4 regions of the Streptomyces sp. NPDC102514 genome follow, and region 2 is predicted to be linked to each of the others. Evidence: riboswitches for the same ligand, from Rfam matches in the RefSeq annotation. Region 2 holds a riboswitch; each other region holds the start of a gene.
The links. A riboswitch is a leader RNA that binds a small molecule or an ion and turns the genes downstream of it on or off. The one in region 2 is predicted to bind cobalamin.
Positions count from the first base shown of each region.

Region 1: another riboswitch for cobalamin. It lies ahead of metE (5-methyltetrahydropteroyltriglutamate--homocysteine S-methyltransferase); the one in region 2 lies ahead of ACZ60E_RS22120 (ribonucleoside-diphosphate reductase subunit alpha).
Region 3: another riboswitch for cobalamin. It lies ahead of ACZ60E_RS00610 (energy-coupling factor ABC transporter permease); the one in region 2 lies ahead of ACZ60E_RS22120 (ribonucleoside-diphosphate reductase subunit alpha).
Region 4: another riboswitch for cobalamin. It lies ahead of ACZ60E_RS35035 (ABC transporter substrate-binding protein); the one in region 2 lies ahead of ACZ60E_RS22120 (ribonucleoside-diphosphate reductase subunit alpha).

Region 1 covers NZ_JBVJLW010000001.1:300,808-304,686, reverse strand. The annotation lists gene ACZ60E_RS01415 (maleylpyruvate isomerase N-terminal domain-containing protein) at 1-169, shown strand, start outside; gene ACZ60E_RS01410 (SDR family NAD(P)-dependent oxidoreductase) at 329-1,108, shown strand; cobalamin riboswitch at 1,139-1,356, shown strand; gene metE (5-methyltetrahydropteroyltriglutamate--homocysteine S-methyltransferase) at 1,522-3,840, shown strand.
Region 2 covers NZ_JBVJLW010000008.1:249,485-253,363, forward strand. The annotation lists gene ACZ60E_RS22120 (ribonucleoside-diphosphate reductase subunit alpha) at 1-1,755, opposite strand, end outside; cobalamin riboswitch at 1,895-2,031, opposite strand; gene mctP (monocarboxylate uptake permease MctP) at 2,285-3,879, opposite strand, start outside.
Region 3 covers NZ_JBVJLW010000001.1:131,949-135,827, forward strand. The annotation lists gene cbiQ (cobalt ECF transporter T component CbiQ) at 1-682, opposite strand, end outside; gene ACZ60E_RS00605 (energy-coupling factor ABC transporter substrate-binding protein) at 689-1,090, opposite strand; gene ACZ60E_RS00610 (energy-coupling factor ABC transporter permease) at 1,087-1,836, opposite strand; cobalamin riboswitch at 1,867-2,048, opposite strand; gene ACZ60E_RS00615 (tetratricopeptide repeat protein) at 2,143-2,871, opposite strand; gene ACZ60E_RS00620 (nuclear transport factor 2 family protein) at 3,104-3,844, shown strand.
Region 4 covers NZ_JBVJLW010000017.1:7,788-11,666, forward strand. The annotation lists gene ACZ60E_RS35030 (TIGR03767 family metallophosphoesterase) at 1-886, opposite strand, end outside; cobalamin riboswitch at 1,161-1,347, shown strand; gene ACZ60E_RS35035 (ABC transporter substrate-binding protein) at 1,415-2,446, shown strand; gene ACZ60E_RS35040 (FecCD family ABC transporter permease) at 2,455-3,471, shown strand; gene ACZ60E_RS35045 (ABC transporter ATP-binding protein) at 3,567-3,879, shown strand, end outside.

The DNA.
Region 1 (3,879 bases), on a different contig from region 2:
CCTGGCGGCGGCCCGCGCGTCGCTGGAGCAGATCGCCGGGACCCCGTTCCCGGCCTCGTTCTCCGACAAGGCCGCGCTGCTGATCGGCACCGGACGGCGGACGCCGACCGATGCGGAGAAGACCGCCCTTGGCACCCTCGCCGGGCGGCTGCCGCTCGTACTGGGCTGAGCCGGCACCCGGGGCGGGTACGAGATAGGCCGGCCGATCGGCAGCCCCGCCGTGCCAGGCTCCCGGCCTGGGGGCAAGCGCCTGACCTGGACCGTTACCGTACGGCCGCATCGCACCCCCGCCGGTGCGCTCCCGGCGCTGCCCTTCTAGGGTGCCGCCATGGACTCGCAGCACTACCTCTCAGAACTGTTCTCCCTGGACGGCCGGGTCGCCCTGGTGACCGGCGGCAGCTCCGGCATCGGGCGGGGCATGGCGGAGGCGCTGGCCCGCGCCGGGGCGAGCGTCGTCGTCGTGGCACGCAAGGAAGCGGAACTGCGGGCGACGGTCGAGGAGTTGCATGCGCTCGGCTGCCGTGCGGCCTGGGTCGGCGCGGATCTCGGTACGCGTGAAGGCGTGCGCGAGGCAGCCGAGCAGGCGGTCGAGGCCTTCGGTGAACCCGACATCCTCGTCAACTGCGCCGGCGTCAACCTCCGGCCGCCGATGAGCGAGCTCAGCGACGAGGTGTGGGACACCACCATGGCCCTGAACCTGGACGCGCCCTTCCTGCTGGGCCGGCGTTTCGGCCCGGCCATGGCCGAGCGGGGCTTCGGGCGGATCATCCACATCACCTCGCAGCAGGCCCACCGCGCCTTCGTCCAGAGCGGTGCCTACGGCGTCTCCAAGGGGGCGCTGGAGTCACTGGCCCGCTCACAGGCGGAGGCCTGGTCGCCGTACGGGGTCACCGTCAACACGCTGGTGCCGGGCTTCGTGATGACACCGCTGAACAGGCGGCTGTCGTCCGACCCGGAGAAGGTGGCGGCCCTGGCGGCGCGCACGATGGTCGGACGCAACGGCCTCGCGGAGGACTTCGCGGGCGCGGCGGTCTTCCTGGCGAGCGCCGCCTCCTCGTATGTCACCGGGCAGTCGGTCTTCGTCGACGGCGGCTTCTCCGTGCACTGAAAAGTTTTCCACGACCGGGGTGTGCCCCGTAGGGTGGCCGGTGCAGCTGGTTCGCCCCGTCCGCCAGACGGGTGCGTCGCAAGAGGGAACCCGGTGGGAATCCGGGACTGCCCCGCAGCGGTGAGTGGGAACGACCGCCGTCACACGCACTGGGCCCGGCCGGGTCTGGGAAGCGACGGCCAGTAGGTGTCCTCCGCAGGGAGGACGTGCCCGCGAGTCCGAAGACCTGCCAACTGCCCGTGCGCGAACCATTCGTGCGCGGAGATCCCGGTGACCTCGTGGGCGGGTCGGCGTACTTGATCCGGCGGACGACCGCGCTCTGCGCGCGGTTCGGTTTCCGCCCGGTCCGTCACCCCTTCGCGCTCGCGTCCCGTCCCGGGATCCCAGGGAGATATCTCGCGAAGGAGATTTCCGTGACAGCGCAGTCCGCAGCCGCGGCGGCACGGGCCACCGTGTACGGCTACCCCCGCCAGGGACAGAACCGGGAACTGAAGAAGGCCGTCGAGGGCTACTGGAAGGGCCGGGTCGACGCCGACGCCCTCCGGGCCACCGCCGCCGAGCTGCGCCGGGCCAACTGGCGGCAGCTGGCCGAGGCCGGCATCCACGAGGTTCCCACCGGCGACTTCTCGTACTACGACCACGTCCTGGACGCCGGTGTCATGGTCGGCGCGATCCCCGCACGCCACCGCGCCGCCGTCGAGGCCGACGCGCTCGACGGCTACTTCGCCATGGCGCGCGGCACCCAGGACGTGGCGCCGCTGGAGATGACGAAGTGGTTCGACACGAACTACCACTATCTGGTGCCCGAGTTGGGTCCGGACACCGTCTTCACGGCCGACTCGAGCAAGCAGGTCGCGGAGCTGAAGGAAGCCCTGGCGCTCGGGCTCACCGCACGACCCGTCCTCGTCGGACCCGTCACCTACCTCCTGCTCGCCAAGCCCGCCCCGGGTGTCGCCGGCGACTTCGACCCGCTCACCCTCATCGACCGGCTGCTGCCCGTGTACGCCGAGATCGTCGCCGATCTTCGCGCCGCGGGGGCGGAGTGGGTCCAGCTCGACGAGCCCGCCCTGGTGCAGGACCGCACACCCGCCGAGCTGAACACGGCCACCCGCGTCTACCGTGACCTCGGCGCCCTGGCCGACCGCCCGAAGCTGCTGGTCGCGTCCTACTTCGCCCGGCTCGGCGACGCCCTGCCGGTGCTGGCCAAGGCCCCGGTGGAAGGTCTCGCGCTGGACTTCACCGAGTCGGCCGCCGCCAACCTGGACGCGCTCGCCGCCGTGGGCGGACTGCCCGGCAAGCGTCTGATCGCCGGAGTGGTCAACGGCCGCAACATCTGGGTCAACGACCTGGAAAAGTCCCTCGGCACGCTCGGCACCCTGCTCGGGCTGGCCGACCGGGTCGACGTGGCCGCCTCCTGCTCCCTCCTCCACGTCCCCCTCGACGCCTCCGCGGAACGCGACATCGAGCCGCAGATCCGCCGCTGGCTCGCCTTCGCCCGGCAGAAGACCGCGGAGATCGTCACTCTCGCCAAGGGCCTCGCGGGCGGCACCGGCGCTATCGCCGCCGAACTCGCCGCCAACCGGGCCGACCTGGCCTCCCGCGCCGGGTCCGCGATCACCCGCGACCCCACCGTACGGGCCCAGGCCGCCGCCGTCACGGACGCCGACGCCCGCCGCTCCCTGCCGTACGCCGAGCGGGCCGCGGCCCAGCGCGCCCACCTCGGCCTGCCGCTGCTGCCGACCACCACCATCGGCTCGTTCCCCCAGACCACGGAACTGCGCACGGCACGGGCCGACCTGCGCGCCGGGCGGATCGACAGCGCCGGGTACGAGGAGCGCATCCGGGCCGAGATCGGCGAGGTGATCTCGTTCCAGGAGAAGACCGGCCTCGATGTGCTCGTGCACGGCGAACCCGAACGCAACGACATGGTCCAGTACTTCGCCGAACAGCTCACCGGATACCTCGCCACCCAGCACGGCTGGGTCCAGTCCTACGGCACGCGGTACGTCCGCCCGCCGATCCTCGCCGGGGACATCTCCCGCCCGGAACCCATGACGGTGCGCTGGACGACGTACGCCCAGTCGCTCACCGCCAAGCCGGTCAAGGGCATGCTGACCGGGCCCGTCACCATGCTCGCCTGGTCCTTCGTCCGCGACGACCAGCCGCTCGGCGACACCGCCCGCCAGGTCGCCCTCGCCCTGCGCGACGAGGTGAACGACCTTGAGGCGGCCGGGACTTCGGTCATCCAGGTCGACGAACCCGCCCTGCGCGAGACGCTGCCGCTGCGGGCCGCCGACCGTCCGGCGTATCTGGCGTGGGCCACCGAGGCGTTCCGCCTCAGCACCGGCGGCGTACGCCCGGACACCCAGATCCACACGCACATGTGCTACGCCGAGTTCGGTGACATCGTGCAGGCCATCGACGACCTCGACGCCGACGTCATCAGCCTGGAGGCGGCACGCTCGCACATGCAGGTCGCCCGCGAGCTGGCCGGACACGGTTATCCGCGTGAGGCGGGGCCCGGTGTGTACGACATCCACTCGCCCCGGGTGCCGAGTACGGACGAGGCCGCCGCCCTGCTGCGCAAGGGACTTGAGGCCATCCCCGCCGAGCGCCTCTGGGTCAACCCCGACTGCGGTCTGAAGACCCGGGCCTGGCCCGAGACGCGCACGTCCCTGGAGAACCTGGTCGCCGCGGCCCGCACGATCCGCACGGAACTGTCCACGTCCTGATCCGCGCGGCGGGCCGGGAGCGGGGGCGCGGGCCCCGGG
Region 2 (3,879 bases):
GTCGTAGTGGTCCGGGTGCAGCACACCCTGGGCCGTACGGGTCTTCTCCCAGGCGGGCAGCGGGCCGTTGCGCTCGGCGAGGTCGGCGGACGCCTCGTACGAGGCGAGCATGATCCGCTCGGCGATCCGGGTGGAGAGGGCGCGCGCCTGCGGCGAGTCGAACGGCAGCCGCAGCTTGAAGAAGACGTCCTGCAGCCCCATCGCGCCGAGGCCCACCGGACGCCACTTGGCGTTGGAGCGGCCCGCCTGCTCGGTCGGGTAGAAGTTGATGTCGACGACCCGGTCGAGGAAGGTGACGGCGGTCCGGACGGTCGCGTCGAGCCGCTCCCAGTCGATGTCGCCGGCGTCCGCGTCCACGAAGGCGCCGAGGTTGACCGACCCGAGGTTGCAGACCGCGGTCTCCCCGTCGTCCGTGACCTCCAGGATCTCGGTGCACAGGTTCGAGGAGTGGACCGTGTGGCCGGGCAGCGCGGTCTGGTTGGCCGTGCGGTTGGCGGCGTCCTTGAAGGTCATCCAGCCGTTGCCGGTCTGCGCGAGGGTACGCATCATGCGGCCGTACAGATCACGGGCGGGGATGGTCTTCTTGGCGAGCCCGGCGGCCTCCGCCTTGCGGTAGGCGGCCTCGAAGTCGGCGCCCCACAGGTCGACCAGCTCGGGCACGTCCGAGGGGGAGAACAGCGACCAGTCGCGGTCCTCGTTCACCCGGCGCATGAACTCGTCCGGGATCCAGTGCGCGAGGTTCAGGTTGTGCGTACGCCGGGCGTCCTCACCGGTGTTGTCGCGCAGCTCCAGGAACTCCTCGATGTCGGAGTGCCAGGTCTCCAGGTAGACCGCCGCCGCGCCCTTGCGCCGGCCGCCCTGGTTCACCGCGGCGACCGAGGCGTCGAGGGTCTTCAGGAACGGGACGATGCCGTTCGAGTGCCCGTTCGTGCCGCGGATCAGCGAACCGCGCGAACGGATCCGGGAGTACGAGAGCCCGATGCCGCCCGCGTGCTTCGAGAGGCGGGCCACCTGGTGGTAGCGGTCGTAGATGGAGTCCAGCTCGTCCAGCGGGGAGTCGAGGAGGTAGCAGGACGACATCTGCGGGTGGCGCGTACCGGAGTTGAAGAGCGTGGGGGAGGACGGCAGGTAGTCCAGGCGGCTCATCAGCCGGTACAGGGACGCGACTTCGTCGACGGACCTCGTCGTGTCGTCCTCGGCCAGTCCGCTCGCCACCCGCAGCATGAAGTGCTGGGGCGTCTCGACGACGGACCGTGTGATCGGGTGCCGCAGCAGGTACCGGCTGTGCAGGGTACGCAGGCCGAAGTAGCCGAAGCGGTCGTCGCCCGCCAGGTCGATCAGCGTGTCCAGCCGGGCCGCGTGGAGGCGCACGAACGCGGCCGTGCGGTCGGCGATCAGGCCCTCGCGGTGGCCGACGGCGACCGACTCGGAGAAGGAGCGCACGCCCTGCGAGGCGGCCTCCGCGGCGATGGTGACGGTCAGCAGCCGGGCGGCCAGCTTCGAGTAGACCGGGTCCTCGGAGATGAGACCGGCGGCCGACTCCGTGGCCAGCTCACGCAGCTCCGCGATGTCCGCGGCGGCGGACCGGCCGCGCAGCGCGGCGGCGGCGACCCGGCCGGGGTCGGCACCGGGGAGGTCGGCGGTGAAGTCGGTCAGGATCCGCAGCAACGCGGTTCCCGGTCCGTCGGCCTCGGCCCTGTCCTGCTGGTCCCGGGTCGCTGTCGCGGAGACCGGATCGGCTGGCGCGATGGTCACGTGGGGCTCTCCCTCGCTCGGCACGGGGGCCTCGGGGGAGAGGGGTTCGGGGCACACGGGGGTACGCGCCCTGGGCAGCGGTACGCCGCGTCCACCGGCCCACTCCGCGAGGCCCGGACGTCATGCACCCGGACCGGACGGCCTGGGCGCGCTGTCGGCAGGTCCTCGGACTGACTCCTGTACGCGACATGCGGGCATATCACGTACAAGTACACCGTTGCGGGACAGTTCCGGACTCACACCGGATTCCCCTGCGACGACAGCGAGCATGAGCATACATCTTGTGCCGGGCTCCGGAAGCACCCCCACATGTTGTGTCGTGTCGGCTCCGTACGGTGCAGGGGAGCGGGCTGCGGAGGTGCGGCCTGCCTCGGGGGCGCCGCCCCCGAACCCCCGGTCCTCAAACACCGGACGGGCTGAGAGATCCGTGAATCTCCAGCCCGTCCGGCGTTTGAGGGCAAAGGGGGGCGAGGGGGCGCAGCCCCCATGCAGTGACGGGAAGGGTAGGGGCGGCGGGGGCGAAAAACCCCTAGTGGCCCGCCCCCGCCGTGGCAGGCGGCAGGTCCACCTGGACCCCCTTGTCGCCGGCATCCGCCGTGTAGTCCTCGGCAGAGGTCTCGTCGACCCCGTCCGGCGCCTTGACCGCCCGAAGGACGAACGTCAGCACCACCGTCACCAGCAGGTTCAGCACGAACGCGGTCAGCCCGATGTACCCGATCTCCCCGATCCCGGGAATCTCCTTCGAGGACCCGCCGAAGTGCTTCTGCGTCGGCGAGGCCACCCCGTACGCGGCGACCGTCCCGTACAGCATCCCGACCGCCCAGCCCGCGAGCAGCGCCCATCGGTGGAACCAGCGCGTGAACAGTCCGCCGACGAGCGCCGGGAAGGTCTGCAGGATCCAGATCCCGCCGAGGAGCTGGAAGTTGATCGCGACCGTCTTGTCCATGGTCAGGACGAAGACCAGCGCGCCGACCTTCACGAGCAGCGAGACCAGCTTGGAGACCTTGGTCTCCTGGGCGGGCGTCGCGTCGGGCTTGATGAAGTCCTTGTAGATGTTGCGGGTGAACAGGTTGGCCGCCGCGATGGACATGATGGCCGCCGGCACGAGCGCGCCGATCCCGATCGCCGCGAACGCCACGCCCGCGAACCAGTCCGGGAACATGGTCTCGAAGAGCTGCGGGATCGCCAGCTGCCCGTTGTCCACCTTGATCCCGGCCGCGATCGCCATGAAGCCGAGCAGCGCGAGCAGGCCCAGCATCAGCGAGTACAGCGGCAGGATCGTGGTGTTGCGCCGGATCACCTCACGGCTGCGCGAGGACAGCGTCGCCGTGATCGAGTGCGGGTACATGAACAGCGCGAGCGCGGAGCCCAGCGCCAGCGTCGCGTACGTCCACTGGCCCGCCTCGCCCGGGACCAGGGAGCCGCGTGGCGCGCCGGTCGCCGGGTTGGTCTGGTTGTACGCCTCGCCCGCCTTGGCGAAGATCTCGTCGAAGCCGCCCAGCTTGATCGGGATGTAGATGATCGCGACCGCGATGACGATGTAGATCAGCGTGTCCTTGACGAACGCGATCAGGGCGGGCGCGCGCAGCCCGGACGAGTACGTGTACGCGGCCAGCACGCCGAAGGCGATGAGCAGCGGCAGGTCCTTGACGAACCAGTTGGTGTCCTCACCGCCGCCGACGCCCATCACGTCCAGGACGGCCTGGATGCCCACCAGTTGCAGCGCGATGTACGGCATGGTCGCGAGGATGCCGGTGACGGCGACCGCGAGCGACAGCCCCTTCGAGCCGAAGCGTCCGCGCACGAAGTCGGACGTCGTCACGTACCCGTGCTTGTGCGAGACCGACCACAGGCGCGGCAGGAAGGTGAAGATCAGGGGATAGACGAGGATCGTGTACGGGACGGCGAAGAAGCCGGCCGCGCCCGCCGCGTAGATCGCCGCCGGGACCGCCACGAACGTATACGCCGTGTAGAGGTCGCCGCCGAGCAGGAACCAGGTGACCCAGGTGCCGAACGACCGTCCGCCCAGGCCCCATTCGTCGAGGGTCTGCTCGCCGTCGGCCCGGCGCCAGCGCGAGGCCAGGAAGCCCATGACCGTGACGGCCACGAAGAAGAAGATGAAGA
Region 3 (3,879 bases), on a different contig from region 2:
GGGTGAAGCGCGCGGAGATCCGGGCCTCCGGGACCAGGACGCGCAGGGTGCCGTCGTAGCCGCGGCCCGCGAGTCCGGCCTGCAGCCGGGTCGCCCGGTCGAAGGCCCGCACGAAGGCCGTGGCACCGAGCCCGGCCAGCGAACGCCAGGTGGCGGCCCGCGTGGTGTGCCCGAGCCGGGCGGCCTGCGCCTCCCTGATCCGGCGCACCGAGTCGAGGAGCAGGAAGCTCATCCGGTACGTCACCAGGGCCACGTCGACGACCGGCGCGGGCACCCCGGCGTTGACCAGCCGTGGCAGCAGGTCGGACAGGGGAGTGGTGAACGCGAACAGGAGCACGCCGAGGGAGGCGGCCGAGGTACGCAGCAGGAGTTCCCCGGCGCGTACCGGACCACCCTCCGCCAGGGTCACGAACCCGTCCGGGCCGCCGACCTGGAGCAGCAGGGGCAGCGCACCGGTCACGCAGAAGCCCAGCGGCACCCGGTAGGCGCGCCAGAGCCGCCGGGCGGGTACCGAGGCCGGGCCCAGCAGCACGGTGAGGGCGGTCACCAGGACCAGGGCGGCGCCCGGCCAGGGCGGGAGGGAGATCGCGAGGACGGTCAGGCCGAGACCGAGCACGGCCTTGTCCACGGGATGGCGGCGGCGCCAGCGACTGCTGTGCGCCGCCGCGTCGATCGGCAGCACGAAGGTTCAGGCCCGTTCGTTCGGTCGGCTCGGTCCGGCCGCGGACGCACCGGCATCGCCGGGCGCCTTGTCCGTCGGTCCCTGGTCGTCCTCCCGCTGTGCCAGGACCCGCAGTTCGCCCTGGCGCCTGCCCCGGCGCAGGCCGAAGTAGTAGGCGAGGACGCCCGCGCCGAGGGCGGCCTGGAGGGCGAACAGCGCCGACTCGATCTCACCGGAGGGCGGCTCGTACAGGGGGGAGAACCACGGCTCGTAGTCCGGCTCGATCTCGGTGATCGCGGTCTCCGCCTCCGCGTCGGCGCCCGTGAACGGCTCCTTCTTGTGGTCGCCCATGCCGAAGACCAGCGGCAGGACGGCGAGCGCGGCCACCACGAACAGCAGCAGGGCGTTGATCTTCGCGTTACGGCTCATCGGGCCACCGTCCCGGTCGTCTCGGGCGTCTCGTCGGTCTCGGGAGTCTCGTTCGGGCCGGACTTCCCGGTCCGGGTCCGCCTGCCGGTCAGGAACACACCGAGCCGGGTCAGTTCACCCCTGCTCGACTGCACCAGCAGCCGCATCACGAGCACGGTGAGCAGGCCCTCGCTGACCGCGAGCGGGATCTGGGTGACGGCGAAGATCGAGCCGAACTTGCCGAGCGCGCCCAGGAATCCACTGCTCGGGTCGGGGAACGCGAGCGCCAGCTGCACGCTGGTGACGCAGTAGGTGGACAGGTCGGCGACGAACGCGGCGAAGAACACCGCGACCATCAGCGGCGCGTCGAACCGCCGGAACAGCCGGTAGACCGCGTAGCCGGCCCACGGGCCGACGATCGCCATCGAGAAGACGTTGGCGCCCAGCGTGGTCAGTCCGCCGTGCGCGAGCAGCAGCGCCTGGAAGAGCAGGGTGATGGTGCCCAGGACCGCCATGATCGGTGGCCGGAACAGGATGGCGCCGAGGCCGGTGCCGGTGGGATGTGAACAACTGCCGGTCACCGACGGCAGTTTCAGTGCGGAGAGAACGAAGGTGAAGGCCCCCGACGCGCCGATGAGGAGCGTGCTCTCGGGATGTTCTCTGACCTCACGGGTGAGCGACCGGACTCCGTGGACGACGAACGGCGCCGACGCGACGCCCCAGGCGACCGCGTGCGCCGGAGGAAGGAAACCCTCGGCTATGTGCATGGCTCAGCAGACCCTCTCCAGCACCTCGTGGATGGTTGACGTGCCTTGGCCGGTCTCCTGGCTTACGGGTAACACCACCCGTGCTCCGCCTTCCCGGGTCCGAGGACCCAGTGGCTGCCCGTGAGGGCCGGAGCCGGACTTCCCGATCACAGTGGCGAGGGCCGCACCGGCATCACACCGATTTCCCGAGCACCAAGGCGTCGTGACAGTAGTGCGCGTACAGGGGTGGTGACAAGCGGCCCTCGGGGGGCGTGAGAGTGGTCACGCGGCGCGCGCCGGTCCTCCCGGTGGGAACGGAGCGCCTGTTCAGCCGCCCTGCACATGGGTCAGGAGTTCCCGCAGCTGCCCGGTCGCGGGGTGGCCGGGGCCGAGCTCGCTGTCGGCCAGGGCTCGCGTGAACAGCTCGGCACTGCGCGCGGGGTTTCCCACCGTGTGGTGGACATGGGCGAGTTCGCAGCGGGAGAGCAGGGTGTCGGGGTGGTCGGCGCCCAGGACGCGTTCACGGTCGGCGAGCGTGCGCTCATGGAGCGGGACGGCGAGCACGGGGTTCCCCGTCAGCACGTGGGCGCGGGCGAGATTGTCCCGGCACTGCAGGGTGAGCAGGTCGGTGGGTCCCAGGACGCGTTCGCGGGCCGCCAGCGCGCTCTCGTAGAGCGGGACGGCACGGTCCGGGGCGCCCTCCGCCTCGTACGCGCCCGCGAGGTTGTTCCGGCAGGTCAGCGTGTGGGGATCGGCGGCGCCCAGGACGCGCTCGCTGTCGGCCAGGTTCCGCTCGGACAGTGAAACGGCCTGCTTGAGGTGTCCTGCCTGCAGACAGGCGCCCGCGAGGTTGTTGCGGGAGCGCAGGGTGTCCGGATGGTCGGGCCCGAGGTCCTGTTCGTGCTCGGCCACCTGACGCTCGATGAGGGCCACCAGGTCGTCCCCGGCCGGGTCAGGGGTGTCCGCGGACCGTCCGCTGTCCGGCCGGGGCATCGGGAGTCCGGCGAAGGACCGTTCCTCCGAGGCCTGTCGCAGTTCCTCGCGCAGCGACCTCATGGTCCCGGCGCACCCCGTGCACGACTGTCCCGCCATCCTTGACGCCCCCTCTTCCGCCACCTGTTCCCAGCGTACGTACGGCAGGTGTCCCGCGGGCTCCCGGAACAGGCCACACCGCTGCCGGGTGCCGCCTTCTGCGGCGCCGGTCCACAGGAGATGCTGCGGGGGTGTCGATTCGGCTCACCCCGGTTCGTCGGGGAGGTACAGGGTCTCAGGAACACCGGGAGGAACCATGAAGTACATGCTGCTGGTCTGCGGCGACGACACCGCCGACGCCTCGGGGATGGCCCCCGTCGAACCATGGGTGGAGGAGCTGAGCGTGCGCCGCGGTGTACGGCTGCACGGCCACCGGCTGCGGCCCCCGGCCGACGCGGTGACCGTGCGCGTCCGCGAGGGCGAAGTGCTGCGCACCGACGGTCCGTTCGCGGAGACGAAGGAGTACGTCGCCGGGTACGACATCCTTGAGTGCGACAGCCTGGAGGAGGCAGTGGAGGCCGCCTCGAAGCACCCGGTGGCGGCCCTCGGGGCCATGGAGGTGCGCGCGTTCTGGGACGACGAGGACGCCGAGGGGGAGATCCGCCGGCTCGACGCGGAACTGACGGCCGCCGGGCGGGAGCGGGACTTCGACCGGGCGATGGCCTGTTACGCACCGGACGTGGAGGTGTTCCACCCGGTGAGCGGTCTGGAGCAGCGCGGGGTCGAGGCGCTCCGCAAGGCCGAGGAGGTGTGGTTCTCGACGCTGTCCGGGCCGGTCGAGCGCGAGGTGCTCGCATTTCGCGTGCGGGTCGACGAGAGCATCGCCTTCAGCCACGCGCTCGTACGGATGCGCGCCACGCTGGCCGGCGGCCACGCGCTGGACACCACGGCACGGGTGACCACCGGCTACCGGCTGACGGGCGACCGCTGGCTGATCGTCCATCAGCACACGTCCGTGCCCTTCGACGCCGGGGTTCCCGCAGCCGCCGGGTCCTGACACGTCCTGGAGGGGGCCTCCCCGCAGGCCCCCTC
Region 4 (3,879 bases), on a different contig from region 2:
AGCCGCCGGGCAGATCGTCGTGGTTGCCCACCGTCGAGTACCAGGGGATGCCGAGCCCCGGGCTGGTCACCGGCCGCCGCGCGGCCGTGAGGAAACCGGGGACGGCGGGCAGCCCGCGCCGCTTGTCCAGGTCGCGCAGGCCCGGGTCGTCCGGGTGCCAGTAGAGGGGGAGCCCCGAGTCCTGGACGCCTTCGTACGCCGACGGGTCGCCGGAGTCGGGAGTGATCCGGCCGCCGCTCATCAGCGTGAGGAACCAGTCGAGTTCGAGCGCGGAGTTGTTGTCGATGTTGTCGCCGGTCGTCATCACGAAGGCGGGCGGCAGACCGGTGTGCGGGCCCTCGGCGAGCGCGTTCACCTGCTCCACGAGCGCGACGGCCCCCGCCACGGTCAGCGCCTCCTGAGGACGCCAGGCCGCGGCCCCGCCCGAGCGCAGGAACTCCGTGCGCAGCGGGTTCTGCACATCGGTCAGGTGCAGGTCGGTGAACTGGACGAAGCACGCGAGCGGGGTCCGCCGGTCCGGGCGGCCGGTGGCGGCGGGGGCGAGTTCCTCCCGTACGACCAGGGGCCGGCCCGGGCCCGTGACCAGTCGGCGGTAGCTGCCGGAGTGCGGGCTTCCGCTCAGCCGGGCGGTCATGTCCAGGGTGGTGGCCGCGTACGGCGCCGGCCGCCGGGTGGCACGGGCCGGCCGCGGGGCCACCTGTTCGGCCGCGGGTGCCGCGGAGGGGCCGGGGCGCTGCGGCGGGACGAGGGTCGCCGCTCCCGCTGCCGCCGTCGCCCCCGCCGCCATCGCGAGGGTGCCGGAGACGAGCAGGAAGCGACGGCGGTCGATGGCCGCCGCGGCTTCCCCATCGGCCGGGCCCCTCCCGGACGGATCCCTTCCGGCCATGTCCCTTCCGGCGGGTCCGGTGATTCCGGCGGTTCCGGCGGTTCCGGTCATGGGCTGGTCCTGCGGCATGGGTCGGTCCTCCGGTGCCTCCGAGCGGCGCGCTGAACGGAACCACTCATTCAGGCCGCGGGGGCACGGGCGTGGCGCCGCCGTGAACACCGCCGGAACAGGAGAAACGTACGAAACGGGCGGCGGAGACCGGCATTCCCGTCGAGCCCTCGCCGAGCCGCGACCGAGCCCCCACCGCACTGCCGCACGGCCGTGAAAGCCGCCGTGATAGCTTGCGAAAGCCAGTCGAACCCATGTACGTGGGTCAGGGAATCCGGTGGAAATCCGGAGCTGACGCGCAGCGGTGAGGGTGACGGGCGGGGCATCGGCCACTGGACCGGATCGACGGTCCGGGAAGGCGCCTCGTCCGGGTGAACCCGAGTCCGAAGACCTGCTGGCGGCCTCCGCGGTCCCGAGACGGCGGGGGAGCACCGTACGACCGGGCTCCGCGTTCGAGCCCTCGACGTCTGAGGAACTTCCGTGCCCATCGCACGCCCCACCCGCCCTGCCGCCCTGCTCGTTTCCGGGGTCGTTCTGCTGACCGCGTGCGGTGGTGCCGACTCGTCCGGCTCAGCCGGCAAGGACTCCGCGGCAGCCGTCACCCTGGAGAACTGCGGCCACACCGTCCGCGTGGAGTCCCCGCCGCGCAAGGCCGTCTCCCTCAACCAGGGCACCACCGAGATCATGTTCTCGCTGGGCCTCGCCGACCGGATGGCCGGCAGCGCCACCTGGACCGACCCGGTGATGAAGGGCCTGGAGAAGGCCGACGCGCAGGTGAAGCGGATCGCCGACAACAACCCGTCGTTCGAACGGGTCCTGGACGCCGACCCCGACTTCGTCGCCGCCTCGTTCGTGTCCACGCTCGGCAAGGGAGGCGTCGCCACCCGCGAGCAGTTCGAGAAGCTCGGCGTACCCGCGTACGTCTCGCCCTCCGACTGCGCGGGCAAGGACAACACCGGGGACGGCGACGGCGCCCGCAAGAAGCCCCTCGGCATCGACGCCATCTACGGGGAGATACGCGACCTGGCCGAGGTGTTCGGTGTGGAGGAGCGGGGCGACAAGCTGGTCGCCGAGCTCCGGCAGCGCATGCAGAAGGCCACCGCCGGCATCGACGCCTCGGACGTCTCCCTCCTGTACTGGTTCGCCAACTCCGAGTCGCCCTACATGGCCGGCTGCTGCGGCGCCCCCGGCATCATCACCCGGGCGTTCGACGCGAAGAACGTCTTCGACGACACCCACGAGGAATGGCCCCAGATCAACTGGGAGACGGTCGCCGACCGCGACCCCGACGTCCTCGTCATCGGCGATCTGACCCGCAAGTCGCAGACCGCCGAGTCCGCGAAGAAGAAGATCGAGTTCCTGGAGTCCGACCCGGTCACCAAGAACATGACCGCCGTGAAGAAGAAGCGGTACGTCCTGCTCAGCGGGCAGGCCATGAACCCGACCATCCGTACCGTCGAGGGCGTCGAACAAGTGGCCACCGCCCTGCGGGAGTTCGGGCTCACGGGGTGACTCGCCGGATGGCACGGCCGCGCGTGGGACTGCTCTGCGCGGCCGGCGTGGCACTGCTCGTCGCCTCCGTCGCCGTCGCGATCACCATCGGCCCGGCGGACATCCGCGTCGCCGACGTCTGGTCCGTGGTCGCCTCCCATCTGGGCTGGGGGAGTACGGAGCTGAGCCCCATCCGGGACGGCATCGTCTGGCAGCTGCGGCTGCCGCGCACCCTGCTGGCCGCCGTCTGCGGGGCCGGACTCGCCGTGTGCGGCGCGGTCATGCAGTCCCTGCTGCGCAACCCGCTCGCCGACCCGTTCGTCCTCGGGGTGTCCTCCGGAGCCTCGACCGGCGCGGTCGTCGTGGTCGTCCTCGGCGCGGGCGGCGGCCTGGTGTCGGTCTCGGCGGGCGCGTTCCTCGGCGCGCTGCTGTCGTTCGGACTCGTGCTGCTGCTCAGCCACACGCTCGGCGGGACGACGGACCGCGTGGTGCTGAGCGGTGTCGCCGCGATGCAGCTCTTCTCGGCGCTCACCTCCTTCGTGGTGATGACCGCCGCCGACGCCGAGACCACCCGAGGGGTGCTGTTCTGGCTGCTCGGCTCGCTGGGCGGGGTCGGCTGGACGGACGTCTGGGTCTGCCTCGCGGTCCTGGTGGTCGCGCTGGCGGTCTGTCTGGCGTACGCGCGCACGCTGGACGCGTTCGCCTTCGGCCAGGACGCCGCCGCGACCCTCGGGGTGTCCGTGGCCCGCACCCGGCTGGTGCTGCTGTGCGTGACGGCGCTCCTGACGGCCGCGCTCGTCAGCTCGGCCGGCGCCATCGGCTTCGTCGGACTCGTCCTGCCGCACGCGGCCCGCGCGGTGGTGGGTTCCGGCCACGCCCGGCTGCTGCCGGTCGCCGCCCTCGCCGGCGCGGTGTTCCTGGTGTGGGTGGACACCCTGGCCCGTACCGTCCTCGACCCCCAGGAGGTGCCCGTGGGTGTGGTCACCTCACTCATCGGCGTACCGGTGTTCGTGCTGGTGCTGTACCGGACGCGGAGGACACGATGACGACCGAGCACGCCGGGACCACTGAAGGTGCCGGGACCACCGAGGGCGCCGGGATCGCCGCCGGGCGCGCGGAAGGCGTCGAGAAGGGTACGGCCGTGCGGGATGCCGGCCTCCGGGCCGGCCGCGTCACCCGGACCGCCGACGGACGCGTCATCCTGGACGGCGTCAGTATCAGCCCCGCCCCCGGCACCACCGTCGGCCTCCTCGGGCCCAACGGTTCCGGCAAGTCCACCCTCCTGCGGCTGCTCTCCGGCGTCCTCGCCCCGGCCTCGGGCGTGGTCACCCTCGACGGCAGCCCCCTCGGCGAACTGGGCCGCCGCGACATCGCCCGCCGTATCGCGGTGGTCGAGCAACAGGCCGACACACAGGTCGAGTTGAGCGTCCTGGACGTCGTACGCCTCGGCCGCA